Regions from separate parts of the Oerskovia enterophila genome, predicted to be linked through region 1. Evidence: predicted binding sites of a transcription regulator. Region 1 holds the regulator's gene; each other region holds the start of a gene.
The links. Region 1 encodes HspR, which represses chaperone genes until heat shock. Its sites were predicted from a motif close to AAGTTGAGTCNNNNNGACTCAACTT; they were not measured.
Positions count from the first base shown of each region.

Region 2: a site for HspR is predicted at 1,505-1,529, ahead of clpB (ATP-dependent chaperone ClpB). Genes of this name have one in related genera too.
Region 3: a site for HspR is predicted at 2,021-2,045, ahead of ACIPWA_RS15020 (Hsp20/alpha crystallin family protein). Genes of this name have one in related genera too.

Region 1 is NZ_JBIVFZ010000002.1:869,267-873,539, reverse strand. Features, by position in the region: gene dnaK (molecular chaperone DnaK) at 1-80, shown strand, start outside; gene grpE (nucleotide exchange factor GrpE) at 77-712, shown strand; gene ACIPWA_RS08405 (DnaJ C-terminal domain-containing protein) at 952-1,965, shown strand; gene ACIPWA_RS08400 (heat shock protein transcriptional repressor HspR) at 2,043-2,537, shown strand; gene ACIPWA_RS08395 (DUF1540 domain-containing protein) at 2,745-3,053, shown strand; gene ACIPWA_RS08390 (hypothetical protein) at 3,183-3,950, opposite strand; gene ACIPWA_RS08385 (sigma-70 family RNA polymerase sigma factor) at 4,169-4,273, shown strand, end outside.
Region 2 is NZ_JBIVFZ010000004.1:262,927-267,199, reverse strand. Features, by position in the region: gene ACIPWA_RS14225 (alpha/beta hydrolase) at 1-413, opposite strand, end outside; gene ACIPWA_RS14220 (hypothetical protein) at 629-1,294, opposite strand; gene clpB (ATP-dependent chaperone ClpB) at 1,580-4,198, shown strand.
Region 3 is NZ_JBIVFZ010000004.1:455,076-459,348, reverse strand. Features, by position in the region: gene ACIPWA_RS15030 (hypothetical protein) at 1-247, shown strand, start outside; gene ACIPWA_RS15025 (SDR family NAD(P)-dependent oxidoreductase) at 461-1,306, shown strand; gene ACIPWA_RS15020 (Hsp20/alpha crystallin family protein) at 1,562-1,981, opposite strand; partial or broken gene ACIPWA_RS15015 (excalibur calcium-binding domain-containing protein) at 2,099-2,176, opposite strand; gene ACIPWA_RS15010 (class I SAM-dependent methyltransferase) at 2,190-2,765, opposite strand; gene ACIPWA_RS15005 (hypothetical protein) at 3,284-4,273, opposite strand, start outside.

The sequences.
Region 1 (4,273 bases):
CTGCGGCCGCCGGAGCCCCGTTCGCGCCCGACGAGGACATCGTCGACGCGGAGATCGTGGACGAGGACGACAAGAAGTGACGAGCGACGCCCAGGGCCCCGAGGAGCTCGGCTCCGAGGACCAGCCCTTCCACTTCACGGACAAGCGCAAGGTGACCCCGGAGGGGCAGCCCAAGGAGGCTGCCCCCGAGGGGGCCGACGCCGGCTCGGCAGGGAACGAAGCCGAGCAGGACCCGCTGGCGGGGCTCGACTTCGAGCCCACCGGCGAGGCCGGGGACGACGCAGCCCTGCTGGCTGCGCAGTCCGAGGCGGCGGCCCACCTCGACGCGCTCCAGCGCGAGCGGGCCAGCTTCACCAACTACCGCAACCGGTCGCTGCGTGACCAGGAGGCCGCGCGCGTCAAGGGCGTCGAGGACGTCCTGGCCGCGCTCCTGCCGGTCCTCGACGACATCGACCGGGCCCGCCAGCACGGCGAGCTCGACGGGCCGTTCGTCGCGATCTCCGAGAAGCTCGACGCGAGCCTCGCGAAGTTCGGCATCGAGCGGTACGGCGTCGTGGGCGAGGAGTTCGACCCGAACGTCCACGAGGCGCTCATGCACCAGGTGGACCCGCAGGCCACGTCGGCCACGGTCAACATGGTCATCGAGCCGGGCTACCGGATCGGCGAGAAGGTCGTGCGCGCCGCGCGCGTCTCGGTCGTCGGGCCGGAGTAGGACGGTCGTGGGTGCCCGGTCCTCCGGGGCCGGGCGCCCACGTTCCCGGATGCCCGACGACGGAGCGCACCTTCCACGCGAAGGTGACGCTCCGCCGTCGGGCAGGCCGGGAGAGCAGGTCCCCCGGGGCCTGACGCACGACAGAACGACAGAACGAGCGAACGACTGAACGAACACCAAGACTTCAGAGACGAGACGACCACCGGCCCCCGGCCGGTGACACCACGAGAGGAGGCGCCTTGACCGGTCAGGACTGGATCGAGAAGGACTTCTACGCCGCGCTCGGCGTCCCCAAGGATGCCGACGACGCCGCGATCAAGAAGGCGTACCGCAAGCTGGCCCGTACCTACCACCCCGACCAGAACCAGGGTGACGCGAAGGCCGAGGCGAAGTTCAAGGAGATCGGCGAGGCCTACGCGGTCCTGTCCGACGCCGAGCAGCGCCAGCAGTACGACGCGATCCGTGCCATGGCCGGCGGGGGCGCCCGCTTCTCCGCAGGAGCCGGTGGACCGGCCGGTGGGGCCGGAGGGTTCGAGGACATCTTCGGCGGCATGTTCGGCGGCGGCGGCGGTAGCGGGGGAGGCCGCGTGCGGTACTCCACGCAGACCGGCGGAGGCGGAGGCTTCGAGGACATCCTCGGGTCGATGTTCGGCGGCGGAGGAGCCCAGACGGGCTTCCGCCCCAACGCGGCAAGGCCGCAGGCCGGTGCCGACGTGCACTCGTCCGCGACGCTCGGGTTCCGGCCCGCCGTCGAGGGTGCGACCGTCACGGTCTCGACCGAAGGTCGCACCGTCACGGCCCGCATCCCTGCCGGTGTGCGTGACGGCCAGAAGATCCGCCTGCGCGGCAAGGGCCGTCCGGGCGTCGCGGGCGGAGCGCCGGGCGACCTGGTCATCACGGTGCACGTCACGCCGCACCCCGTGTTCTCGGTCGACGACAAGCACAACCTGCGGCTCACGGTCCCCGTGACGTTCGCCGAGGCCGCGCTCGGCGCGACCATCGAGGTCCCGCAGCTCGACGGCAAGCCCGTCAAGGTCAAGGTCCCCGCGGGCACGCCCTCCGGGCGCACGCTGCGCGTCAAGGGCAAGGGTGTCAAGACCGCCAAGGCCACCGGAGACCTGCTCGTCACGATCCAGGTCGTCGTGCCGCAGAAGCTCTCGAAGGCCGCCAAGGAAGCGGTCGAGCAGCTCGCGGCAGCGACCGACGGCGAGAGCGACGTGCGTTCGGACCTGTTCGGACGCGCCGCGGAATAGCAGGACCCGCGCTCGACGAGGCCCCGCAGGCCTCGTCGAGCGCCACCCCCAGGAGCAGAATGGTGAGAGGAGGACGCATGGTCAGGAAAGAGTCCGGAGCGGCAGCGGCACAGGTGCCGTTCAACGCGTACGACGACGCCCCCGTGCTCGCCATCTCGCAGGCGGCGGCGCTCGCAGGGATGCACCCGCAGACCTTGCGCCAGTACGACCGGCTGGGGCTCGTGACCCCGCGCCGCACCATGGGGCGCGGGCGCCGGTACTCCCAGCGCGACGTCGCGAAGCTCCTCGAGGTGCAGCGGCTCTCCCAGGAGGAGGGCGTCAACCTCGCCGGGATCCGCCGCATCCTCGCGCTCGAGGAGCAGGTCGACCGGCTCGAGTCCCGGCTCGACGCGCTCTCGGCGCGGCTCGAGGGCGGGCGAGTCTTCGCCGCGGGGGTCAGCGGCGACGTGGTCATGGTCCCTCGCGGACGACGGGTCCGGCGAGGCAGCCCGGAGGACGCCGGGCGAACCGTCGCAGGGCAGGGCACGGAGACCCGGGCACTCGTCCTCTGGCGGCCCGGGCGCGGGGACTGACCGCGCCGAGACCCGCGTCGCGACGCGAGAGATGCCGAGCCGAACGCGATTCCCTTCGCATTTACGCGCGGTTCGTGTGACGTAAAAATGGCGGAATTCCGCCGAAGCGAGTGAGGCCTTGCTTCCTATACAAGGGCTGCATCAAGGAATACCGTGAAGGAAATGCACGGTTGATCTGCCCCTGTCCCTCGAGCAAGGAGAAGTCCCATGAGCAGCCTGATGGAGTTGCCCCAGGTCGTCGAGTGTTCGATCGACGGCTGCGGATACAACCACGAGCACGGCTGCCACGCCGGTGCCGTGACGATCGCCGCCCACGGCGGCGAGGCCGAGTGCGCCACGTTCATCCCGCTCACGGCCAAGGGCGGCCTCGAGAAGGTCATCGCCCACGTCGGCGCCTGCCAGCGCGGGGAGTGCGCCCACAACGAGTCGCTCGAGTGCAACGCCTCCTCGATCCGCGTCGGAGCCGGCCCCCTGGGCGCCGACCACGCGGACTGCCTCACCTACGCTCCTCGCTGAGCGAGTCCCAACCCCTCGCGCGACGTCCCCCCATCGCGCGATCCCCCCTCGACGCCCTCCTCGTCCCTCGCCGGACGACGGGGCGTCGAGGTGTGTCCGGGGACGCGGCACCTCGCGGGGGAACGTCTCTCAGCGCCCGAGCGCCTGGAGCAAGGACGCGGCTCCCGCGTGAGCGGTCGGGAGCGGCTCGACCCAGACGCGCGGAGGGCGCCGGAGCACCGCGGTGACGCCGTAGGAGAGCGCGGTGCGCTCGATCCGGTGCCGCAGCTCGGAGCGCAGCGGCTCGAGGTCCGCGCCGCGCTCGCACAGCGCGGCGTAGACGCCCCCGCCGAGCGTCGCGACGGGATGGCCCGTGCCGAACACCTCGGTGAAGATCTTGCCCATCGCTGCCGCGCGCGCGACCTTCTGCCAACCGTCGATCCGGTCGACCGCGACGTCCACGAGCAGCAGGCAGTGGGTGCGGGACGCGGGGCGCCCGCTGCGCTCGCCCGCGCCGTACGTCTCGCGCAGTCGTTGCACGAGGTACTCGGGGGTGGCCAGGCCAGAACGCGGGTCGGTCGTGAGCGGGACCAGGAGGCTCGGCTCGTTGCCTCGGACCCAGCCGGTGCTCAGAGCGCGCAGGGTGTCGAGCTCGGGCTGGGTGCCCCAGGCGCCGAACAGGCACGCGAGGTCGTCGATCGTCTCGCCCATGCTGATGCCGACGTGCCCCCGCGCCTCACCGAGCCGGTCGGCGGCAGGGGCCGTGGGGCGTCCGTCTGTCAGTGCCTCGGCCAGTGCCTCCACCGCAGGGTGGTACCAGTCGCCGGGGCGCAGCCAGACGGAGCCCATGCTCGCCGCCTGCCACTCGGCGAGCAGCGAGTCGACGGCTGGCTGGGGGTAGCCAGGTCGTAGGTCCATACCCATGAGACCCCTCAGGCCGACACTCATGACGCGATACCGACCGAGCACTTTGGTTTCATCCGCTCGGAGGTCCGGGCGGTTCGCGAGGATCGCCCCTCCGAGGATAGGACAAGCAACGCATATCGCCCGTGAGACGTTGAAAACACTGGGGTTCGTGACGTCTACTATGAGCGAGAGGAGCCTCAACTGCACGAGGCGCAGTCAGGGGCGAGGGAATGACCCAGGTCGAGACGTACGCGGACGGCGCTTCGACGAGCGACGCCGAGCTGATCACCGCCGTGCGCGGTGGTGACCACTCCGCGTTCGGTGCGCTCTACGAG
Region 2 (4,273 bases), on a different contig from region 1:
GCCCACAGGCTCGTGACGAGACCGCCCGTCGAGTGCCCCACGACGACGAGCTCGTCGTGGCCCTCGGCACGGATCGCGGCGGCCGCGGCGTCGAGGTCCTGGGCGTAGACGCTCAGGTCGTCGACCATGTTGGGGTCCTTGCCCGCCTCGGTCCAGTGCGCGAGCGAGCGGCCGTAGCCCCGCAGGTCGATCGCGTAGAACGCGTAGCCGTGGTCCTCGAAAGCGTCCCCGAGGTGGGCCTGGAAGAAGTAGTCGACGAACCCGTGGACGTACAGCACGGCCCGACGGCGGCGCTCGCCTCCCGCGGGAGGCGTCGCCTTGCGGACGAGCGTCGCGGTGTCGCCGTCGGGGAGGTCGAGCGTGCGGGCGACCCACTCGGGGCCGAGGACGTCCTGGTGCCAGCCGTTCGTCATGGTGCAGCCCTTCGCCCGCGTACTCGGGCGGTATCGCGGTGCCGCCATTGTGCCCCTTGCGGGGTGCCCTGTCAGGACGAGCGAGGAGGCGTGCCTCGCTCGTCCTGACAACCCCTTCCGGGGGATGCCCTCGGTCGGTACGACCGGGTTCGCGCGGTCGCTCCCGCCTCGCGAGCGGGAGCTTCCCGCCCTGCTCGCCGGACGGGAGCCGCGGATCAGGCGGGTGGTGCGGGGCTCGCGGGCGGAGCCGGAGGAGCAGCAGGCGCCGCGGGCGGTGCCGGGCGGAGGTCCTCGCGCAGGCGTGTGGTCTCGTCGAGCTCGGAGTCGTCGGTCTGCTCGGTCCAGGGCTCGGTGACCTCGGCCGTCCAGGTCTGCGCGGGCTGCGGGTGGGCAGCCGGCGGTGCGTACTGCGCCGGCGCGTGCGGCTGTGCGACCGGTGCCGGCGGGACCGCGGAGGCTGGCGCGTCGGGAACCTGCGGGGCCGGCGCGTGCGGCGGCGCGAACTGCTGCCCGGCGGCCGGCGCAGGCGGTCCGGGCGGGGCCGGCGGGCTCTGCTGCGGTGCGTACTGGTCGACCGGGACGGCCTGGACCCCGGCCCCGACCGCGTGCGAAGGCTGCACCGGGTAGGGCGCCGGGACCGGTTCGGCGCCCGGGGCGGAGGCCGCCGGGTCCGGAGCGCCGAAGGGCTGACCGGGCTGCCCCGGGTACGCCGGCTGCCCGGGATACGGGGGCTGTGCCGGGTACCCCTCGACGGGGGCGCCGTACCCGTACGGCTGGGCGGCCGGTGCCTTGCGAGGGCGCAGGAGCAGCCAGGCGACGAGCCCGATGACGACGAGCCCGAGGAGCACGATCACCACGATCGCGACGAGTGCGAGGTTCACAGGGCACCCCCGGCGGGGAGGTCGGAGGAGAGCTGCTCTCCCGGGTGGGCCGGCGCCGTCGTGCGGTCGCCGCGGTCCGGTGCGAGGGTGGCGGAAGGTTCGAGCCGTCGTGTAGTCACGCCCCCAGCATCCCGTGGATCGCGGGACGAGAAAAGGGGAACCACCGGCTGGTACGGCAGCCGTCCGACACAGTTGCCGACATGACGGACAGACTTGAGTGGAATACGCTCAAGTTTGGTCGCGTTGATCCAGGTAGACCCAGACCCCAGAAGTACCGGAGACCCCATGGACACCAAGTTCACCACCATGTCCCAGCAGGCCATCGGCGAGGCCATCCAGACCGCCTCGGCCGCCGGCAACCCCCAGCTCGAACCCGTCCACCTCCTCGCCGCACTGCTCACGCAGGAGGGGGGCGTCGCCGTCGGGCTCCTCGATGCCGTGGGCGCGAACGCCCAGGCCATCGGCCAGAAGGTGCGCGCGGCGCTCGTCTCGCTGCCCACCGCGAGCGGATCGGCCGTCGCGCAGCCGACGGCGTCGCGCGCGACGTCGACCGCCCTCGACCTGGCCTCGAAGGAGGCCCAGGGCATGGGGGACGAGTACGTCTCGACCGAGCACCTGCTCATCGGCATCGCCGCAGGTTCCTCGCCCGCCGCACAGATCCTCACGGACGCCGGGGCGAGCGCCGACGCGCTGCGCTCGGCCCTGCCCGCGGTCCGCGGCTCGGGCCGCGTCACGAGCCCCAACCCCGAGGGCACCTACAAGGCCCTCGAGCAGTACGGCCAGGACCTCACCGCGGCCGCGGCCGAGGGCAAGCTCGACCCCGTGATCGGGCGCGACTCGGAGATCCGGCGCGTCGTGCAGGTCCTGTCCCGGCGCACCAAGAACAACCCCGTCCTGATCGGTGACCCCGGCGTCGGCAAGACGGCCGTGGTCGAGGGGCTGGCCCAGCGCATCGTCGCGGGCGACGTCCCCGACTCGCTCAAGGGCAAGAAGCTCATCTCGCTCGACCTCGCGGCCATGGTCGCGGGCGCCAAGTACCGCGGTGAGTTCGAGGAGCGGCTCAAGGCCGTCCTGGAGGAGATCAAGTCCTCGGACGGCGAGGTCGTGACCTTCATCGACGAGCTCCACACCGTGGTCGGTGCGGGCGCGGGCGGAGAGGGCGCCATGGATGCGGGCAACATGCTCAAGCCCATGCTCGCCCGCGGCGAGCTGCGCCTGGTCGGTGCGACGACCCTCGACGAGTACCGCGAGCACATCGAGAAGGACCCGGCCCTCGAGCGCCGCTTCCAGCAGGTCTTCGTGGGCGAGCCCTCGGTCGAGGACACCGTCGCGATCCTGCGCGGGCTCAAGGAGCGCTACGAGGCGCACCACAAGGTGACCATCGCCGACTCGGCGCTCGTGGCTGCCGCCGCGCTCTCGGACCGCTACATCACGGGCCGCAAGCTCCCCGACAAGGCGATCGACCTGGTCGACGAGGCCGCGTCGCGCCTGCGCATGGAGCTCGACTCGTCGCCCATCGAGATCGACGTGCTCCAGCGCGCCGTCACGCGCCTCGAGATGGAGGAGGTCGTGCTCTCCGAGTCCGACGACCCCGCCTCGCGCGAGCGCCTCGAGAAGCTGCGTGCCGACCTGGCCGACCGCCGCGAGGAGCTGTCCGCGCTGACCGCGCGCTGGGACGCCGAGAAGGCGGGCCACAACCGCGTCGGCGACCTGCGCGCCAAGCTCGACGAGCTCCGCGTCCAGGTCGAGCGGGCCATCCGCGAGGGCGACCTCGAGACCGCGGGGCGCATCCAGTACGGCGAGATCCCGCAGCTCCAGGAGCAGCTCCAGGCGGCCGAGCAGGAGGAGGCGTCGATCGACAGCGACGAGTCCGCCACGGCGCCGCCCCAGGCGCCGATGATCGCCGACAAGGTCGGTGCGGACGAGATCGCCGAGGTCGTGTCCGCGTGGACCGGTATCCCCGCGGGCCGCATGCTCCAGGGCGAGTCCGAGAAGCTCCTCCACATGGAGGACGTGATCGGTAAGCGCCTGATCGGGCAGAAGGCTGCGGTCGCCGCGGTGTCGGACGCCGTACGACGTTCCCGCGCAGGCGTCGCCGACCCCGACCGCCCCACGGGCTCGTTCCTGTTCCTCGGCCCCACGGGCGTCGGCAAGACCGAGCTCGCGAAGGCGCTCGCGGACTTCCTGTTCGACGACGAGCGTGCCATGGTGCGCATCGACATGTCGGAGTACAGCGAGAAGCACAGCGTCTCGCGCCTGGTCGGTGCCCCTCCGGGGTACGTCGGCTACGAGGAGGGCGGCCAGCTCACCGAGGCCGTGCGGCGCAGGCCGTACTCGGTCGTGCTGCTCGACGAGGTCGAGAAGGCGCACCCCGAGGTGTTCGACATCCTGCTCCAGGTGCTCGACGACGGCCGGTTGACCGACGGCCAGGGCCGAACGGTCGACTTCCGCAACGTCATCCTGGTGCTGACGTCGAACCTGGGCTCGCAGTTCCTCGTGGACCCGCTGCTCGACGACGCGGCCAAGCGTGAGGGCGTCATGTCGGCTGTGCGGGCGAGCTTCAAGCCCGAGTTCATCAACCGGCTCGACGACGTCGTGATCTTCGACCCGCTCAACCTCGACGAGCTGGGACGGATCGTGGACATCGCGGTCGACCGGCTCGGCGAACGGCTCGCGGACCGTCGCCTGACGCTCGAGGTCACGGCCGGAGCGCGCGAGTGGCTCGCGCTCGAGGGCTTCGACCCCGCGTACGGAGCGCGTCCGCTGCGCCGCCTGGTGCAGCGCGAGATCGGCGACCGCCTCGCGCGCAAGCTGCTCGCGGGCGAGATCGCGGACGGCGACACGATCGTGGTCGACCGCTCGCAGGTCGAGGGCGAAGGGCTCGAGCTCCGCGTCCAGCAGTGACGCCCCGGTGAGGTGCGTGCCGTCGGGCGGGGGGATCCTCCTGCCCGACGGCGTCGCTCGCCTCGTGCGTGGAAG
Region 3 (4,273 bases), on a different contig from region 1:
CGTCTACAAGCGCCGTTTCGGCGAGGGCGAGCGGCAGGCGTGCACGACGTCGGTCCTGCTGCAGCTCGCGTTCCCCGAGTCGACCGACGCCATGCTGGCGCTCGCGGCCGAGCGGGGGGTGCGGGTCGTGCACGTCCCGGTCGACGAGGGCGAGATGGGCGCGACGATCAAGCGCGCCGCGTCGTGGCGGTCGGCCGCGCTGGGGCTGCGGGAACGCTTCGCACGCGCAGAGGGCCCGACGGCGTAGGTCGCCCGGGCGGCGATCGTCGCCAGGGCGACGGGGCGACGGGGCGACGGGGCGACGGGGCGACGGGGAGGCGCGGCGGTCCGTGCCGTCACGCGACCCGGTTCCCGCGCGCGGTCTACGCTCCGAGGGGACCGCGTGGTGGGCGAGGGCCGGCCGCACGGCGAGGGCGCGCCGGGACGAGCGCCGGCGGCACGACACGAGGCGAGGCAGCACATGGCACGCAGGACCATCGTCATCACCGGGGCGAGCGACGGGATCGGCGCGGCCGCAGCCCGGCAGCTCGCAGCGGACGGGCACAGGGTCGTGGTCGTCGGGCGCTCGCCCGAGAAGACCGCCGCGGTGGCCGGGGAGGTCGGGGCCGACTTCTTCGTGGCCGACTTCGCACGCCTGGCCGAGGTGCGGGCGCTCGCCGCCGACCTGCGCGAGCGCTACGAGAGGATCGACGTCCTCGCGAACAACGCGGGCGGCATCATGGCCGACCGCCAGGTCTCCGAGGACGGCCACGAGCTGACGTTCCAGGTGAACTACCTGGCGCCGTTCCTCCTCACCACGCTGCTGCTCGACCGCTTGGAGGAGAGCCACGCGAGCGTCATCAGCACGAGCAGCGCCGCGCACCGCCTGTTCAGCGACTTCCACGTCGACGACCTCGAGGCCGAGCGGTCGTACGCGCCCAACGCCGCATACGGGAACGCCAAGCTCGCGGTCAACCTGTTCACGCGCGAGCTCGACCGCCGGTACCGCGCGTCGGGGATCTCGGCCGCGGCCTTCCACCCGGGCGTGGTCGCGACGAACTTCGCGGCCACGTCGACGAGCGGCATGCGGGTCATGTACCAGACCGTGCTGAGCCGCTTCCTCACGTCGTCTGCCAAGGGGGCCGACACCCTGGTCTGGCTCGCGACGACGACCCCGGGCGTCGACTGGGAGCCGGGGAACTACTACGTCAAGCGCAAGGTCGCGACGACCCACCCGCTCGTGGGCGACGCGCGGCTCGCGGCCGAGCTCTGGGACCGGAGCGTGGAGATGGTGGCCGGGGCCGTCGAGCCGGGGACGGCGGCCTGACGGAGGCGGCCTCTGGGCTCTGGACCTCGGCGGATCGGGCCTCGCCCCTTCGGTGCCGACCATGCGGTTGTCGTCGGTTTCGTCCGCGTAATGAACGCCCACCGCATGCTCGAGTGGCGCCGACCGCATGCTCGTGAGCGCCGCGCGTCCCCGGGCAGCACGACGGGCCCGGTGCTCTCGCAACCGGGCCCGTCGGTCTCACCGCGCCGCAGGCCGAAGGGGGGGTGACCTGCGACGGGGAGGCTGGGGGGACCGTCAGGACGCCGAGGTCGTGACCTCGATGCGCTGCGGCGTCGTGCCGGCGTAGACGCCGGCGACGGTGACGGTCAGGACGCCTGCGTCGTACCGGGCGCTGATCGCGTCCGCGCTGGTGGCCTGGGGGAGCGTCACGACGCGGTGGAACGCGCCGTAGCGGACCTCGCGGACACGGCGGCCCTCGGTCTCCTCGGCCCGCTCGTCCTTGCGCTCGCCGCGCACGACGAGCTTGCGGCCCTCGACCTCGACCGTGACGTCCTGCGCGGGGTCGATACCCGGCAGGTCGAAGCGGGCCACGAGGTCGTCGCCGTCCTGGAAGACGTCGGCGTGGGCCGGGACGCCTGCCACGGGACGAGCGGTGAGCAGGTCGCGCAGGGCGCGGTCGAAGGCGGGGGCGGGGGTGGTCAGGGTGGTCGTCATGGTGACTCCTTCAGTCGTGATGGAACCTCTGACGGGTACAACTTGAGTCACCCACGCTCAATTCCAGAACCGCGTTCGCCCTGGACGAACGACCGCGCCCGCGGGGCGGGGCTCGGCCTACTCGCAGCCCACCCCGTCGCCGTCGCGGTCCAGCTTCTTGCTGTACCCGGGCTCGCCGACGCGGATCGGTGCCTTGCCCGCCGCCGTGTCAGGCCTGAGGCGCTCCGAGGACCGCGACCAGGAAGTCGCCGCCCTCGGTGAACGGCCGCAGGTCCCACGTCGACAGCATGAGCTGGACCTCGAGCCCGGCCTCGGCGGCGTCGGCGAAGAACGCGTCGAACGCGTAGCCACGCCCCGCGCCGAACCCGACGACGGCCCGCCCGCCCGGTGCCAGGTGGGCCCGGAAACGGCGCAGCACCTCGACCTCGGTCCCCGGCGCGAGGAACGTCACGACGTTCCCGGCGCACACGATCAGGTCGAACGGTTCGTCGACCCCCATCGTGGGCAGGTCGAGCTCGGCGATGTCCGCGACGAGCCACGTCGAGCCGGGATGGTCGGTCTCGGCGGCCTCGATGAGGACGGGATCGACGTCGACCCCCACGACCGTGTGCCCGCGCGCCGCGAGCTCGGCGCCCACGCGACCCGGCCCGCAGCCGGCGTCGAGGATCCGGGCCCCGCGCGGGAGCATGGCGTCCACTAGCCGCGCCTCGCCCGCGAGGTCCGCGCCCTGCGCAGCCATCGCGCGGAAACGCTCGACGTACCAGGTCGAGTGTGCGGGGTTCATGGCGGTCTTCTGCTCCCAGCGCGTGGGGTTGGCCTTGCTCACCGGTGCTCCTCGGGGTCGGGCGGGGGTGTGATGGGTCGGACGGGCCGTGCGGGTGGAGAGGTCGGGCGGGTCTGGCGGGTTCGGTCGGGTCGGCGGGGCGTCCCGGGGGCTGTGGCAAGGGCCGACGGATCAGCTGACCGGCCGACCGGATGCTGACCGGCTGACCAGGCGCCTGGCCGACCTGGCGCGAGCCTCGACCGTACCTCTGCGGCGACCGCTGTCGGCAGCGGTCCAGGTCCGGGGCGACGGGGTCTCAGCGGCCGGGACCGACGGCGCCGACCGGACAGGAACGACCAGCTGCCCACGCCGCCCGGCCCCGCTGCCGCCTCTATGGACCGACGACCCGCCGACCACGAGGTTCCGTGCGGTCGAGCACGAGGTTGAGAGCGGAATCCGCTCCATAGCGACCGCAACCTCGTTCTCGGCACGCACCACGAAGCCGGCACCAGCCGCCGTACCAAACCGGGAAGGAACCCCTACGGCTCCACGTCGTCGTGCAGCACCACGCGCGACAGCTCGATCCGGTCCCCGCGCTTCCAGTAGTGCAGCCGACGGGCCGACGCACGCTTGCTCTGGAGCGAGGCCCGCCAGCACGTCGCGCCGTCCTCGCGCACGACCGCCGGGCTGCTGCCGCCCTCGTTGACGCGCAGCGGGTGCAGCTCACGGCCCGCGATGTGCTCGGCGTCCCCGGTCAGCACCTCGACCACGACGTCGACGACCTTGGCCCGCGAGACGCCCTCGATCGTCGCGAGCGACGGCAGGAACCTGTCCCCGAGCGCGTACGGCGCGAGCGGCTTGCTCGCCTTCTCGGCGGCCGGGACGCGCCGGACCCATGCGAGCTGGACCTCGAACCGGAACTGCTCGACAGGGTCGAGGAAGACCGCGCCGTCGTCGGGGGCCGGGCCGCCGTGGCTCGCGGCCTTCTCTGCCTTCTTGAGCTGTTGCCGGCTGAGGTCGGCCTTGCGGTACCGGGTGCGGAAGTTCTCGGCCCGGGTCAGGGCCTCGGCCAGGTCCCGGTCGAGCTCGGCCGCACGCAACCGCAGCCCGCCGAGCTCGACCGCGGTCGCCTGCGCGGCCGCGCGCAGCAGCCCGACTTCGGCGGTCGCCGCGGCGAGGTCCGCCTCGAGCGTGCGGGCGCGGGTGCGGCTCGCCTCGAGCGCGAGGCTCATGTCGCGCAGCGCTCCCCGGGAGGGTGCAGCGGGGGCGTCGCGCCGCGGCGCGTTGGCGATCAGGTCCAGCGGGGTCCGACGGCGCAGCCCGCCCTCGGCGCTCGGCCCCGGCTCGGCAGTCCCCTGCTCTGCATCGGTGAGCACCTCGGCGGGCGCCTCCGTGAGCATCTCCGTGGGCGGCCCCTCGACCGATCCCGCCTCGGGGGGCAGCCCGGGCAGGCGCAGCGGCGGCAGCACGGGCAGCGACCGGGGCGGGGCCGGGCGGCTGAGGTCCGGGAGCACGAGCCACGGCGGGCC